DNA from 2 places in the Pandoraea faecigallinarum genome. Region 2 is predicted to be linked to the other one. Evidence: predicted binding sites of a transcription regulator. Region 2 holds the regulator's gene; the other holds the start of a gene.
What was found. Region 2 encodes NrdR, which represses ribonucleotide reductase genes. Its sites were predicted from a motif close to CACNANATNTNGTG; they were not measured.

Region 1 (6,934 bases), 930 kb from region 2:
CGGGTCCTTCCAGAGGGCGATGTCGCGCGACATGTTGATTTCCTGCGGCATCCAGTGGTTCGCGCAACCGGCCAGGTACTTTTCCCATGCCCACTTGTATTTGAACGGCACCAACTGGTTCACGTCCGTCGTGCCATTGATCACGCGCTTGTCGGAGGCGCTCACGCGGCGCGTCGACTGCGAGGCGATCGTGTGCGGCGTGTTGTCTTGCGTGCCCAGAATGTTCGAAGCAGGAGCAGCGGGCTTGGCGGTAGTGGTGTCTTCTTCCCAGTTAAGCATAGGGTCTCGGTCCGTTCAGGTTGATGCGATACACGCCCCGGGGCGCGCATCGCCGAAGTGACAGATCAGCCGTTCGCGTGCGAAGGCCGACGAAAAAATTGCCGATAGTGCAGCCGTCAACTTGACGATGACGACGAAAAATCCGCTGAAGGTAAAGCCTGGTATTGGGGGTGAAGCAGATTCGCTTTCGCGCTGGTTTGAACGATGATGCCGGTGCGGGAGTTGGTGTCTCTGTCTTGCAACATCATGACCTCCCGACGTCGATCGAATGACTCCAATTTAGCACAATACCGTCACTCATTCCAGTGCATCGATACTACATATTGTGTCAAGCGATGCACCCACCACAATACATAGTGTTTTCGAGTATCCCGCACACATTGACACTCCGGCCTTGCGGGATCGGCATCTTGCCATGAAACGGCAGTGCGCGACAGCGTTTGCAGTGCATCAAAATGACGCGCGCCCGCATTGGCGTATCCTGTGCGGCAGGCGTCACGACGCAGGAGCGGAGCGACAGATTCCGGCAAGCGCCACCTCACCATCTCTCGACGCCGATGAAGGAGATACCGACGATGACACCCTCAGGCGCAGACGGCGCGCGGCACCCGGCCGGCCAACCGGGTTCGGCACCCCTCACCCCCGCCATTCTCACGCCCGGCAAGCCGGTTCGCCTCACCAGAGGCGCGCTCATCGCGGAGGTGCAGCCCGGCTGCGGTGCCCGCCTCTCGCGACTGGCGCGGCGCGACACGCGCGGCGATCTGTTCGACTACCTCGTGCCGCTCGGCACCGAGCCATTCTCCTCCGACGAATGGCCCAAAGCCGGTGCGTTCCCGATGCTGCCGTATACCAATATGTTGCGCGACGACACGCTGCACTGGCGCGAGCGCACCATCGTCGTACACGAGGCGCCGGTCGCCTCCAGCTCGCTGCATGGCTGGGGACTGCGGCGCGAATGGGAAGTCGTGGACGAAAGCACGCATTGCTGCGTGCTGCAACTCGACTGTCCCGCCCAGCCAGCGTGGCCCTGGCACTATCAGGCGTATCTGTCGACCACGCTCGACGAGCACGGCATCGACATGCAGCTTTCACTGACCAACCTCTCGGCGCAGGAGATGCCCGCAGGACTCGGCCTGCATCCGTATTTCCGCTGGCCGGCAGGTGCACGTCTGACGTTCGAATCCGAGGCGCTCTGGCGTTCGCCGTCCGAGGACATCCGCTGGCCCAGCGAGCAGCGTGTACACGTCGGGCCGATGGAAGTGGTATCGGTCGGCGGCGGTCTCGATACCGGCGGACGCTCGACCTGGTTCGCCGAAGTACCCGCCGAGTCGGGACGCTTCGAAGCCCGCATCGAGTACGCGGGCGGCTTGCGTTCTGCCACCGTACGCAGCGACGACGCCACGTGGCTCGTATTGCACTCCCCCCCCGGGCGCCCTTATCTGTGCCTCGAACCGTCCACCCATCGTGTCGGCGAGTTCGATGACGATCACGTCGTGCTCGGCCACGGCCAGACGCTCGACCTGTCGATGCGCATCGATCTGGCCTGAGCGCCCCACACCACCCTGCGCCGGGCGCAGCGCATCTCCAAGAAAAACCCCGCCGTCCATCGGACAGGCGGGGTTTTTCCCGATACGGCGTGCCGCACGTCGAATGCGGCACCGCATCACACCCGGCTTACTGGCAAGCCTCGCACTCTTCGAAGCCCGGATCGCCCGGGCGCATCGTGCAGACGGCGCCTTCGGCTTCCGGCATCGGTTGCGCCAGCGGCGAGGTCGGCTCGGCCGAGAACCCGCCCGACACACCGCCCGAGCTCGGCACCGCGTTCAGCGCACCGTGGCTCACCGTCGACTTCTCGACGTGCGTGGCGGCCATCGTACGGAGGTAGTACGTGGTCTTGAGCGCACGCGTCCATGCCAGCTTGTACGTCTCGTCGAGTTTCTTGCCCGAGGCGCCCGCCATATAGATATTGAGCGACTGCGCCTGGTCGATCCATTTCTGACGGCGCGACGCTGCCTCGACCAGCCACTTCGGCTCGACTTCGAACGCCGTGGCGTAGATCTCGCGCAGGTCGGCCGGCACGCGGTCGATACGGGCGAGCGAACCGTCGAAGTATTTCAGGTCGGCGACCATCACTTCGTCCCACAGACCGCGGGCCTTCAGGTCTCGGACGAGGTACTCGTTGACCACCGTGAATTCGCCCGAGAGGTTCGACTTCACGTACAGGTTCTGGAACGTCGGCTCGATACAGGCCGACACACCGATGATGTTCGAGATGGTCGCAGTCGGCGCGATCGCCACGCAGTTCGAGTTGCGCATGCCGTGCGAGGCGATGTGCTTGCGCAGGCTGTCCCAGTCGAGCGTGCTCGACAGATCGACGTCGACGTACCCGCCGCGCTCTTCCATCAGCAGCTTGAGCGAATCTTGCGGCAAGATGCCACGGTCCCACAGCGAGCCCTTGTACGACGAGTACTGACCGCGCTCCTTGGCCAGCTCGGTCGACGCCCAGTAAGCGTAGTAGCAAACCGCTTCCATCGAACGGTCGGCGAATTCGACGGCAGCGTTCGAAGCGTACGGCGTGCGCAGCAGGTGCAGACAGTCCTGGAAGCCCATGATGCCCATGCCCACCGGACGGTGATGCAGGTTCGAATTGCGTGCCTTCGCCACCGCGTAGTAGTTGATGTCGATGACGTTGTCGAGCATGCGCATCGCCACACGAATGGTGCGTTGCAGCTTCTCGTGATCCAGCTCGTAGCCGTTTGCCGTCTGCTTCATGTGAGCCACGAGGTTCACCGAGCCGAGATTACACACGGCAATTTCCGTCTCGCTGGTGTTCAGCGTGATTTCCGTGCACAGGTTCGACGAGTGCACCACGCCCACGTGCTGCTGCGGCGAGCGGATGTTGCACGGATCCTTGAACGTGATCCACGGATGGCCGGTCTCGAACAGCATGCCCAGCATCTTGCGCCACAGCGCTTGCGCCGGCACCTTCTTGAACAGCTTGATCTCGCCGCGCGCGGCCTTGTCTTCGTATGCCGTGTAAGCCTGTTCGAAGGCCTTGCCGAACTTGTCGTGCAGGTCCGGGCAGGTCGAGGGCGAGAACAGCGTCCATTCGCCGCCTTCCATCACGCGCTTCATGAACAGGTCGGGAATCCAGTTCGCCGTGTTCATGTCGTGCGTGCGGCGACGGTCGTCGCCCGTGTTCTTGCGCAGCTCCAGGAACTCTTCGATATCCAGGTGCCACGTTTCCAGGTACGCGCACACGGCGCCCTTGCGCTTGCCGCCCTGGTTCACGGCCACGGCCGTGTCGTTGACCACCTTCAGGAACGGGACCACCCCCTGGCTCTTGCCGTTCGTGCCCTTGATGTGCGAGCCGAGCGCGCGAACCTGCGTCCAGTCGTTACCCAGGCCGCCGGCGAACTTCGAGAGGAGGGCGTTTTCCTTGAGCGCTTCGTAAATGCCTTCCAGATCGTCCGAGACGGTCGTCAGGTAGCACGACGAGAGCTGCGAGCGGCGCGTACCCGAGTTGAACAGCGTCGGCGTGGAGCTCATGAAGTCGAAGCTCGACAGGATCTGATAGAACTCGATCGCGCGCGCTTCGCGCTCGACTTCGTTCAGCGCCAGACCCATTGCCACTCGCATATAGAACGCCTGCGGCATTTCGATGCGATGGCTTTCGATATGCAGGAAGTAGCGGTCGTACAGCGTCTGCAAGCCGAGGTAGTTGAATTGCAGGTCGCGGTTCGCATCGAGTGCGGCAGCCAGCCTGCCCAGATCGTACGAGAGCAGTTGCTCGTCGAGCAGTTCGGCTTCGACACCCTGCTTGATGAAGCGCGGGAAGTATTCGATGTAACGCGCGGCCATCTCGGCCTGCGGCACTTCTTCGCCGAGGATTTCGCGGCGGATCGTGTGCATCAGAATGCGCGCGGTGACCTGACTGTAGGCCGGTTCCTTTTCGATGAGGGTGCGCGAGGCGAGGATCGCCGAATCGTAGACCTGCGACAGCGGCACGCCGTCGTACAGGTTCTTGATGGTTTCGGTCAGGATCGGCTCGGGCGAGACTTCATCGCCGAGGTTCTCGCAGGCGGCCTTCACCACGTTACGCAGCGCCGCCATGTCGAGCGGACGCGTCACACCGTTGTCGGTGACATGCAGCACCGGGGTGTCGGGCGTTGCCGCCTCTTGCGTGGTCTCGACCGCATGCGCACGCTCCTGCGAACGCTTTTCGCGATACAGCACGTAGGCGCGGGCCACGTTGTGTTCGCCTTCGCGCATGAGCGCGAGTTCGACCTGATCCTGAATGTCTTCGATGTGGAACGTACCGCCGTTCGGGCGGCTGCGCACCAGTGCGCGCACGACGTTCTGCGTCAACTGTTCCACGAGCTCGCGTACGCGGGCCGACGCCGCACCCTGACCGCCGTTCACGGCGAGGAATGCCTTGGTCACGGCGATCGCGATCTTCGACGGCTCGAAACCCACCACCGCGCCGTTGCGTCGAATCACTTTGAAGTCGGCGTTGGTGGCCGGCTCGAATGCGCCCGTCGTCTGGGGCGCCGACGCACCCGTGCCACTGCCGGCGTTCGCGGCGGGCGTCGGGTTCGGGCGGGTGAGGTTTTCGTTAGTCTGCATGTAAAAACTCCCGTTCCAATGAGATGGTGCTGTTAGCGCACTTCCACCAGCGAATACGAAGTACCGAGTCGGCAAAAAGTGCGCCCTGGGGGCGCCGATGGAGCGAAGTGCTGAACACCGCACGACCGACGGACGGCCAAGGGTTCGAGGTGTCCGCTGCACGGCTTTGCTGCTGTACCGCCCCACAAAACGCCGCGGGGCAAGCACGGTATTGATGGATCTTGCTTCCCATCACTGACCACTATATGTAGTGGTCGGTGGCCGGATTGGCACTAAGTATAGTGGAGATGACGCACTCCGCAAAATCAAAAATTTGTGTCCCGGGAAGGCCCGCGCCGTCTTCGTGTCAAGCAAAACCTGCCCTTCGGTGAGGGTTAATCGTTTGCCTGAAACGGCAACGTTTCGGGTTCCAACGCGGCCATCCGGCGCAACCGCTGCCACTCGAAATGCGGCCCCGGGTCCGTCTTCCGGCCCGGTGCTATATCGGCATGCCCGGCCACGGCTTGAATCGGATAATGCTCACGCAACACGCGCGTGAGCGCCGCCAGCGTGACGTACTGCGCCGCGGTAAACGGCAGGTCGTCGGTGCCTTCCATTTCAACGCCGATCGAAAAATCGTTACAGCGCGTGCGCCCCTCGAAGGACGACGCGCCCGCATGCCAGGCCCGCGCATCGCACGACACGAACTGTTGCAACGCACCATCTCGCCGCACCAGAAAATGCGAGGAGACGTGCACGCCGCGAATCTCATCGAAAAACGGATGCGCATCGTGATCGAGACGGTTCTGGAAGAACGCGGGAATCTCATTGCCGCCGAACTGCCCTGGCGGCAACGAGATGTTGTGCACGACGAGCAGACCGACCGGCATGCCCTGCGGGCGAGCGTCGAAATTCGGCGACGGCAGACGCTCGGCTTCCCGTACCCAACCTTCGGGATCGAGCGTGAAGACCGGCAGCGGATCCGGCGCGTTCATGCGCCACCTCGCGCAGGCAACGCGCTTGCGCCGTATCCGGTCAACAGGCAGCACGAGCGGAGCAAAACATTAGGGGACGCAGATGACTGGGGCATGACGGGCACAGCGAACTCCCGTAGAGCGAGGGGTGGCATTGTAGCCCACTTGGCGTGACGTCGCCGGTGACCGGCCCGGTGCGCGGACCGTCCGGCAAGTCGACATACGACCAGTGTCACGTGGGGCATCGTCTGAAACAAGCCAAAAAAATAAAAGGAGAATTCCCAAAGAAGAAGCCTCTCGCCGTTCCTGGCCGAGAGGCTTCCGTGGGCGTGTCCACGCCCGGGGATGGCGCCGCTGTCGTGCCGTGCATCGCCTGCAAGGCACGCACACCATCCCGCGCCGCTCACAGGGGCGGCGCCAATGGCCGTTGCCGGCCGGTAAAACCCTCTCCCGCACTGACCCCGAGGTCGTCCCCGATCACGGGAACGCCGGGATCGCCGCCTCGACCCCTTCCATATGGGCCTCGGGGTGGTGTTCCTTGAGCATGTCGCGAATCTCGTCGACGCGGCTCTCGCGCACGTCCACCATCAGCAGGATCATGCCGCGCTCCATCGGTTCACGAAACGCCTTGAGCCGCGAGTTCGGTACCGAGACGCCGATCATGCTCGACACCCAGGCGCCGAACAGCGCGCCGAGCGGTGCGGTCACGATCATCAGTTCCCACTGGGGACGCGTGCCCACGATGGGGAAAAACGCGGCGACCGCACCGACCGCCAGACCACAGAAGCCGCCGATCACGAGCCCGGCTTCTGCGCCGTGCACGATATCGGAAGTCTGTAGCAGGTTAGCCTCGTGCAGTCCCTCCAGATCCATTTCGTCACGTGCCATGAAGTGGATGTGACGCTCCTCGATACGGGCGAGCAACAAGTCGCTCATCGTGCGCTGGGCACTGGCCAGATCGGGAAGAAGGAAATACATCCGTCTGCGCATTAGCATATTGCGCCCTCCTGTCGTCACGCCCTTTCGTTGTCGTTCTTATAGGCGAGGTCGGTAACTGTGTTTTAGTGCATGCGGCA
Region 2 (6,934 bases):
CGCCATGTTCGACAAATCGAAATCTACCGTTGCCTCCGTCGATCCCGACGTCTGGGCCGCGATTCAGAAAGAAAACCAGCGTCAGGAAGACCACATCGAACTGATCGCCTCGGAAAACTACACCAGCCCGGCCGTGATGGAAGCGCAGGGTTCGCAGTTGACCAACAAATACGCGGAAGGTTATCCAGGCAAGCGTTACTACGGCGGTTGCGAGTATGTCGACGTCGTCGAACAACTGGCGATCGATCGCGTGAAGGCTCTGTTCGGCGCGGAAGCCGCCAACGTACAGCCGAACTCCGGCTCGCAGGCCAACCAGGGCGTGTATTTCGCCATGCTCAAGCCGGGCGACACGATCATGGGCATGAGCCTTGCGCACGGCGGTCACCTCACGCACGGCTCGCCGGTCAATATGTCGGGCAAGTGGTTCAACGTGGTGAGCTATGGTCTGAACGAAGCCGAAGACATCGATTACGACGCGGCGCAGAAGCTGGCGGAGCAACACAAGCCGAAGATGATCGTGGCAGGCGCCTCGGCCTTCGCGCTGAAGATCGATTTCGAACGCATGGCAAAGATCGCCAGGTCGGTCGGCGCCTATTTCATGGTCGACATGGCGCACTACGCCGGTCTGATCGCCGCCGGCGTGTACCCGAACCCGGTCCCGCACGCCGACTTCGTCACCACGACCACGCACAAGAGCCTGCGCGGCCCGCGCGGTGGCGTGATTCTGATGAAGGCGGAATTCGAGAAGGCCATCAACTCGGCCATTTTCCCCGGTATCCAGGGCGGTCCGCTCATGCACGTGATCGCCGGTAAGGCCGTCGCGTTCAAGGAAGCCGCCACGCCGGAATTCAAGCAATACCAGCAGCAAGTCGCCAAGAACGCACGCGTGATGGCGGAAACGCTGGTCAAGCGCGGTCTGCGCATCGTGTCGGGCCGCACCGAGTCGCACGTGATGCTCGTGGACCTGCGTGCAAAGAACATCACCGGCAAGGCTGCGGAAGCCGCGCTGGGCGAAGCCCACATTACCGTCAACAAGAACGCGATTCCGAACGATCCGGAAAAGCCGTTCGTGACGAGCGGTGTGCGTCTGGGTTCGCCTGCCATGACCACGCGTGGTTTCAAGGAAGCCGAAGCCGAACTGGTCGGCAACCTGATCGCCGACGTGCTGGACAACCCGGAAGACGCCGAAAACCTGGCCCGCGTGCGCGCACAAGTGGCCGAGTTGACCAAGCGTTTCCCGGTCTACGGCTAAGCCACAGGCGTCGCACGCATGCGCTGCCCGTTCTGCCGGCACGACGACACGCAAGTCATCGACTCGCGTGAAGCGGAAGACGGCGCTGCCATTCGGCGGCGCCGGAAATGCCCGTCGTGCGACAAGCGTTTCACCACGTACGAGCGTGTCGAGCTTGCGATGCCGGTCGTCGTCAAGAAAGACGGCAGCCGCGCCGAGTACGACCGCGCGAAAGTCCGTGCCAGCATGCAGTTGGCGATTCGCAAGCGTCCCGTAAGCGCCGAGGCCATGGATGCCGCAATCGCGCGTATCGAGTACAAGCTGCTGGCCGGCGCGGAGCGTGAAGTGATCAGCCAGCGCATTGGCGAACTGGTGATGCGGGAGTTGAAACGCCTGGACAAGATCGCTTACATCCGGTTTGCATCGGTCTACCGAAGCTTCGAGGACATTGCGGAGTTCCGCGACGTGCTCGAGGAGATCGACAGCACCGACATCAAGCCCAGGCGCAAACCGGGGGCATGAGGCCGAGCGGGGTATGCGTGCCCAATGACGACCGCACGCGCGACGCGGGCTGAAAAGCCAGCGCAAGCGCGAGAGTGACGGAAAACCCGTCGTGCCCGAAAGGGTACGGCGGGTTTTTTCATGGCTGCGCGAAACGTAAGGAACGGGCGTCGGCCGAGCGGCAAACGTCACGATTTCGAGGGTGGGATGTGACTGAAAGGCGACCGTACGCCGTTGTGCCCGCGCTGAACGCAATGACACTTTTGGGTTATTGAGACGGGTTATAAATGTTATTTTGGGAATATTCTAATAATTATTGGGATTTAATAATGAGAATGATCCTAATTTTAAAAGTTGATGTAATTATGGGGTAAATACTAAAAATTAATCGGTTTTGTCGGGGTTCGATGGTTCCTCTCTAGAATTCGCGGTCTCGATGGCGGTGGCGTCGCTGCTATCGGGACGAGGGCGGTATGGATTGCCGCTGATTGTGAATTGAATAGGGATCAGACGAATGCAGGCGAAATTGATAAAGGCGAAAACGTTTCATCGGTCGAAAATTTACGTGGCAGTGGCCACGGTGGTGGCAGCCATGGGGTTGCCGGCGCAAGCGGCGGTCCCTCTAGGCGAGATGGCCGAAGCCGCTTCATGGATTGAAAAGCGGGACGACGTCGTCAGTGCCCTGAGCGAGCGGTTGACGCAAGTGGGTGTCGAATTCGGCAAGAAGAATGAAATTTACGAGAATTTGTCCGCGGTGAAATCAATGAATTCGGACATTCTGTCGGATCTCCGAAGTACTGCCGTTGCGGCGGATATTGATAAAAAACTCCGGGAGTATTCCGAGAAAATCAAATCTGCAATTCTTGTTGTCGGCGTCTCGGGAGAGGAAGGCGAAGTTCAGCCGTGGATGAAAAATCTGCGTAAAGAAGATCTCGAAAGAACCAACAGGGAATTGAATAGTGTATTGACCGCGTCCGCACAGGAAAAGGCGGCCAAACAGGAAGCGCTGACCCGGTTTCTCGACGATCGTTCGGCATACGACCGCGTACGGGCGGAAGCGCTCGCGTTGAGTGAACAGATGCACGGGTTGCGCACCCGGGTCGAACGTTTGCGTCAGGTCGACGAAACAACGTTCAACCGGATGGCGAACACCCACGAGCTCGTTTCCCCGGCGCAGCCCGACCCGGTAAAGTTGACCGCCCTGTCGTGGCGCGACGAGAACCTGTTCAACAACGACTTCGATACCGGATACCCGGCAGGCGGGGATGTTCTCGGCAAGGACACGGTACTGGAACTGACGGCCCGCTCGGGACCGTGGTCCGAGGCGATGAAGGACGCCACCGATGGGGCTCGCGACGTGGGCACGATCCGTGCAACAGCGCAATCCAGGCACGTTGTGGGCGTCGCCGGCGGCACGCTGAACGTTCACCACGCGCTCGAAGCCGAGACCGCCGCCCTGGCCGTGCCGCAGGCACAGACGGGGATCACGGTGGCGGTGGGCACGAACGGCGTGCTCAATTTCGTGGCGAACGGCAAGGGCATCGACGGCGAGCCGGGCCATGTCGCGCTGATCGCCGGGCGAGGCGCCGATGCGCTTCAGGTAATCGACGGTGATCGCCCGGTGACGAGCGTTTCCGGTGACGCCCCGTCTACCGCCACTTCGGAAGGCGACGCCGGGCGCGGCAACGCCGGGAAGATCGTCTTCAACGCCAACACCACCGCCGGCAATGCCAGCATTCTGGTGTCTGACGGCGGGCAAGTCCGCTTCGAAAAGGGTGCCGATGCGGGCGCCAGTACGATCCTGGTGGACGACGGCAGCGCCCATTTCGAAGGCGCGAGTGCCGGTCGCGCAACGATCCGGAACTCGGACGAGTTGACGGCGAACGGCGCTTTCATGGGATCGAGCCGGATCGCCAACTACGAGGGCGGCAGCGTCGCGTTTTCGGACTCGCACCTCGAAAACATGGAAATGACGAACACGGGACACGCGGAGTTCTTCAACGTGCGGGGCGGCAATGCGCGCGTGGTGAATGGCGGCGACGCCAATCTGCGTATTCTCGACGCCGATCTCGACGACATGAGCCTCATCAACATGAGCGAGGCGACCATCGCCCGGTCGCGCGCCGGGAACGCGCGTATCGAGAACAGCGTGGACGGGGAACTGGCGTTTCTCGATACGGCGCTCGAAGGCGTCCACCTCACCAACAAGGGCCATGTGGCCTTCGCGGGGAAGACCACGGCACAAGATGCGCGCATCGCGCTCGAGGACGGGGCACTCGATGTCTCCATGGTCGGGGCGTCGCCCGAAGGGAACGCGCCGCAGCGCAAGATCGCCATCGGCTCGCTGACCGGGCGCGGCGATCTGGTCACGGGCGAGACGGAGGTGACGTTAGGCGCACTGGGCAGCGACGATGTTTTCGACGGCCGCATTCTCGCGTCGCCGGAATTGCAGGACGAGAGTGCGGGCAAGAAGCGCATGACCTCGCGCACCCCGGACGTGGCGCCGACGATCGAACCGGAGATGGCGCAATCGCCGGCGGCCAAGGGCTCGCGCCTTGTCAAGGTCGGCACCGGCAATTTGACGCTCACGGGCGACCAAAGCGGCCTGGCTTCCCTCGATGTGCAGGGCGGCAAGCTGACCGCGGCGCATGAAAACGCCCTGGGCTCGGGCACGGTGACGATCGGCAAGCAGGGAGCCGTTGCGCTGGCGAAGCCTGTCGCAGGCGTCGGACACATCGACAATGCCGGTCAGATCGATCTGGGGACGAACAAGCTCGCCGTCGCCACCTACACGTCGAAGCCCGGTGCGACGATCCGCTCGCGCGTGGCGAAAGTCGACGGCAATGTGTCGGGCGGGGCCATCGAAGTGGCGCAAGACAGCGATTTCACCCACACGGAGATCAATGTCGCCGTGGCGCACGACGTCGTTCTGGCCGACGTGCAGGACAAGCTCGGTGTGGTGAGCGTTGCCAAAGGAAAGACGGCAACGCTCGGCAAGGTGACGGTCGGCAGCATCACGGTGGACAAGGGGCCGGATCCCGTCGATCCGACCGACCCGACCGATCCGACCGACCCGACCGACCCGACCGACCCGACTGGCCCCGGCACGAAGGATCCGGTCAAACCGTCGGACCCGGACACCACGCCTACCGTCGATCCGGCCACGACGAACCCGACCGGTGTCGTCACCGCGCGGAACGTCGTGCAGTATCTGGCCGCCGATGGAGCCTACCGCGCGAACGAACGCGCCGTGCTCGGCTCGGTCAACGGCATCACCGTGGGCGATCTGACCTCCGGCAGGGTCGGCGGCGCGGTGCTCTCGGAAATGGCGTTGCAAACGGCGGGTTCGGACGAGCAACGCCGTGCCGCCAGCCTGCTGTCGGGCGAATCGCTGTTGAACAACGCAACGGCCGCACAGGGCGCGAACACGGCGTTCCAACGTGGCATGCAGGCGCGCATGCTCGCGGGCGGCGCGATGTTCGACGACAAGACCGCCAATGGCGCGAGCGCCGACGGCCGGGGTATTGCGGGATGGGCGTCTTTCGCCGGTGGCAACACGAGCCAGCGGGGCAACGCACTGTCGTTCGACGTTCGCGGTATCGATGGCGCAATCGGTGTGGACAAACGCATCGGCAACGACACGGTCGTGGGCGTTTCGTTGGGCATGGGCAACCAGCGCTCGAAGGCCGAAGGCCTGCCGGGCGAATCGAAGATCAACAGCGTCAGCGTGGGGCTGTACGGCTCGCACCTGAACGACGCCAACGTGTTCGTCGGCGGCGGTCTGTCGTACACGAATCATCGCCTGACCACCGAGCGCACGGTGGCCGCACGCAGCGTGTCCTCACGTCTGTCCGGCAAGACGGGCGGCAACACGTTCGGCGCGTTTGGCGAGATCGGCAAGCGTTTCGATGTCGCCGGGTTCAACGTCGATCCGTCGATCGGCATGCGCGTTGCGTCGACCCGCCTGAACGCGTTCGACGAGACGAATCGTGATGGTGGCACCGCTAACGGCGGGAACGACGGCCTGAAAGTCGGTGCCCAGTCGCAAACGTCGGCACGCAGTGTGCTGGGCGTGCGCCTCTCGCGCGATGTATTCGAGTTCGAGGGCGGCAAGCTCACGCCGTCGCTGCGCCTGGCCTACGAGCATGAGTTCGGCAGCACGCAAAGTCGCCTGACCAACACGATCTACGGCGCACCGCGCGCCTTCGACGTGAAGGGAGCCAAGCTGGGCCGCGAAGTCTTCACGGCCAATCTGGGCGTCGATCTCCAGATCAGGAAGCGACTCGACGTGCATGTCGGCGGCAACGTCAGCGTGCGAAAGGGAGAAAGCGCTCTGGCGGGTGGGATCTCCGCGAAGTATCGCTTCTAAGGCGCCCTGAGTCCAGGGTGGCCCTCGCGGGCCGCGAGGCGAGCGTTGCCGGTGGCTCGACGACAACCCGCCGTGTCCGAAAGGATGCGGCGGGTTTTTTCGTTTCGGTAGGGCGTTGCGGGACCGTCCGGATGGCGGATGCCCGGAACAAAGACGCGGGGAAATCGCTGAATTGCCTGGCCACTTCTGTTGCGCAGGTGCGTCAGGTTTCCCCGTGTTTGGGATGAGGCCGGCGTGACGCGATATCGATGTGAGCGATTATTGAAAATTAAAAATATTTATGTCGTATTTTGACGTTTATTTAAAGAAGTTTGTGTCGATGGGTTAAGTATCAAAGCTGTCGTTATTGGCGTAATTCGAGATAAATCGACTCCTAGAATTTGCCCGAGAGATGGCGGCTTCAAGTCGCCGTCCGAAGCGTGATGAGGGAAATCATCATTTGAGGCGAATTGAAAAGGAGTTGTCCAATGCAAGGGAATCGTCCGAAGTCTAATACTCGTTGTCAGACAAGGATCTGCTTGGCTGTGGCGGCGGTGGTGATGGCAGGGACACCGGTATATGCACTTTCTCAAACGCCCCAAACCAGTTGGCAGGATGAAAAAGAAGCGCGAGTCGGGGATCTGAATACCGAGGCCGAAGCGGCCGGCCGGGTTGCCGAGGAAAAGGAAAATTATAAAAAGAGCAACGATGTCCTGCTCGATTACAACGATCAGGTGAAGGTCGTCATGACCAGTTCGGAATCTGTCGAGAACAAGATCGCGATTTTGAAACGGCTGGCGAAAATAATGGAGGAAAAGGCAAAAGACATTCTGGGGAAATCGCCGCCCGCCTGG

Region 1: the regulator NrdR is predicted to act here: its motif matches at 5,145-5,158, upstream of AB870_RS19920 (ribonucleoside-diphosphate reductase subunit alpha).

Annotation. Positions count from the first base shown of each region.
Region 1 is NZ_CP011807.3:4,529,332-4,536,265, forward strand. Features, by position in the region: gene AB870_RS19910 (ribonucleotide-diphosphate reductase subunit beta) at 1-279, opposite strand, end outside; gene AB870_RS19915 (aldose epimerase family protein) at 855-1,826, shown strand; gene AB870_RS19920 (ribonucleoside-diphosphate reductase subunit alpha) at 1,954-4,905, opposite strand; gene ampD (1,6-anhydro-N-acetylmuramyl-L-alanine amidase AmpD) at 5,280-5,879, opposite strand; gene AB870_RS19930 (DUF1269 domain-containing protein) at 6,336-6,848, opposite strand.
Region 2 is NZ_CP011807.3:3,603,193-3,610,126, reverse strand. Features, by position in the region: gene glyA (serine hydroxymethyltransferase) at 5-1,252, shown strand; gene nrdR (transcriptional regulator NrdR) at 1,271-1,753, shown strand; gene AB870_RS15735 (autotransporter family protein) at 2,697-6,101, shown strand; gene AB870_RS15730 (autotransporter family protein) at 6,827-6,934, shown strand, end outside.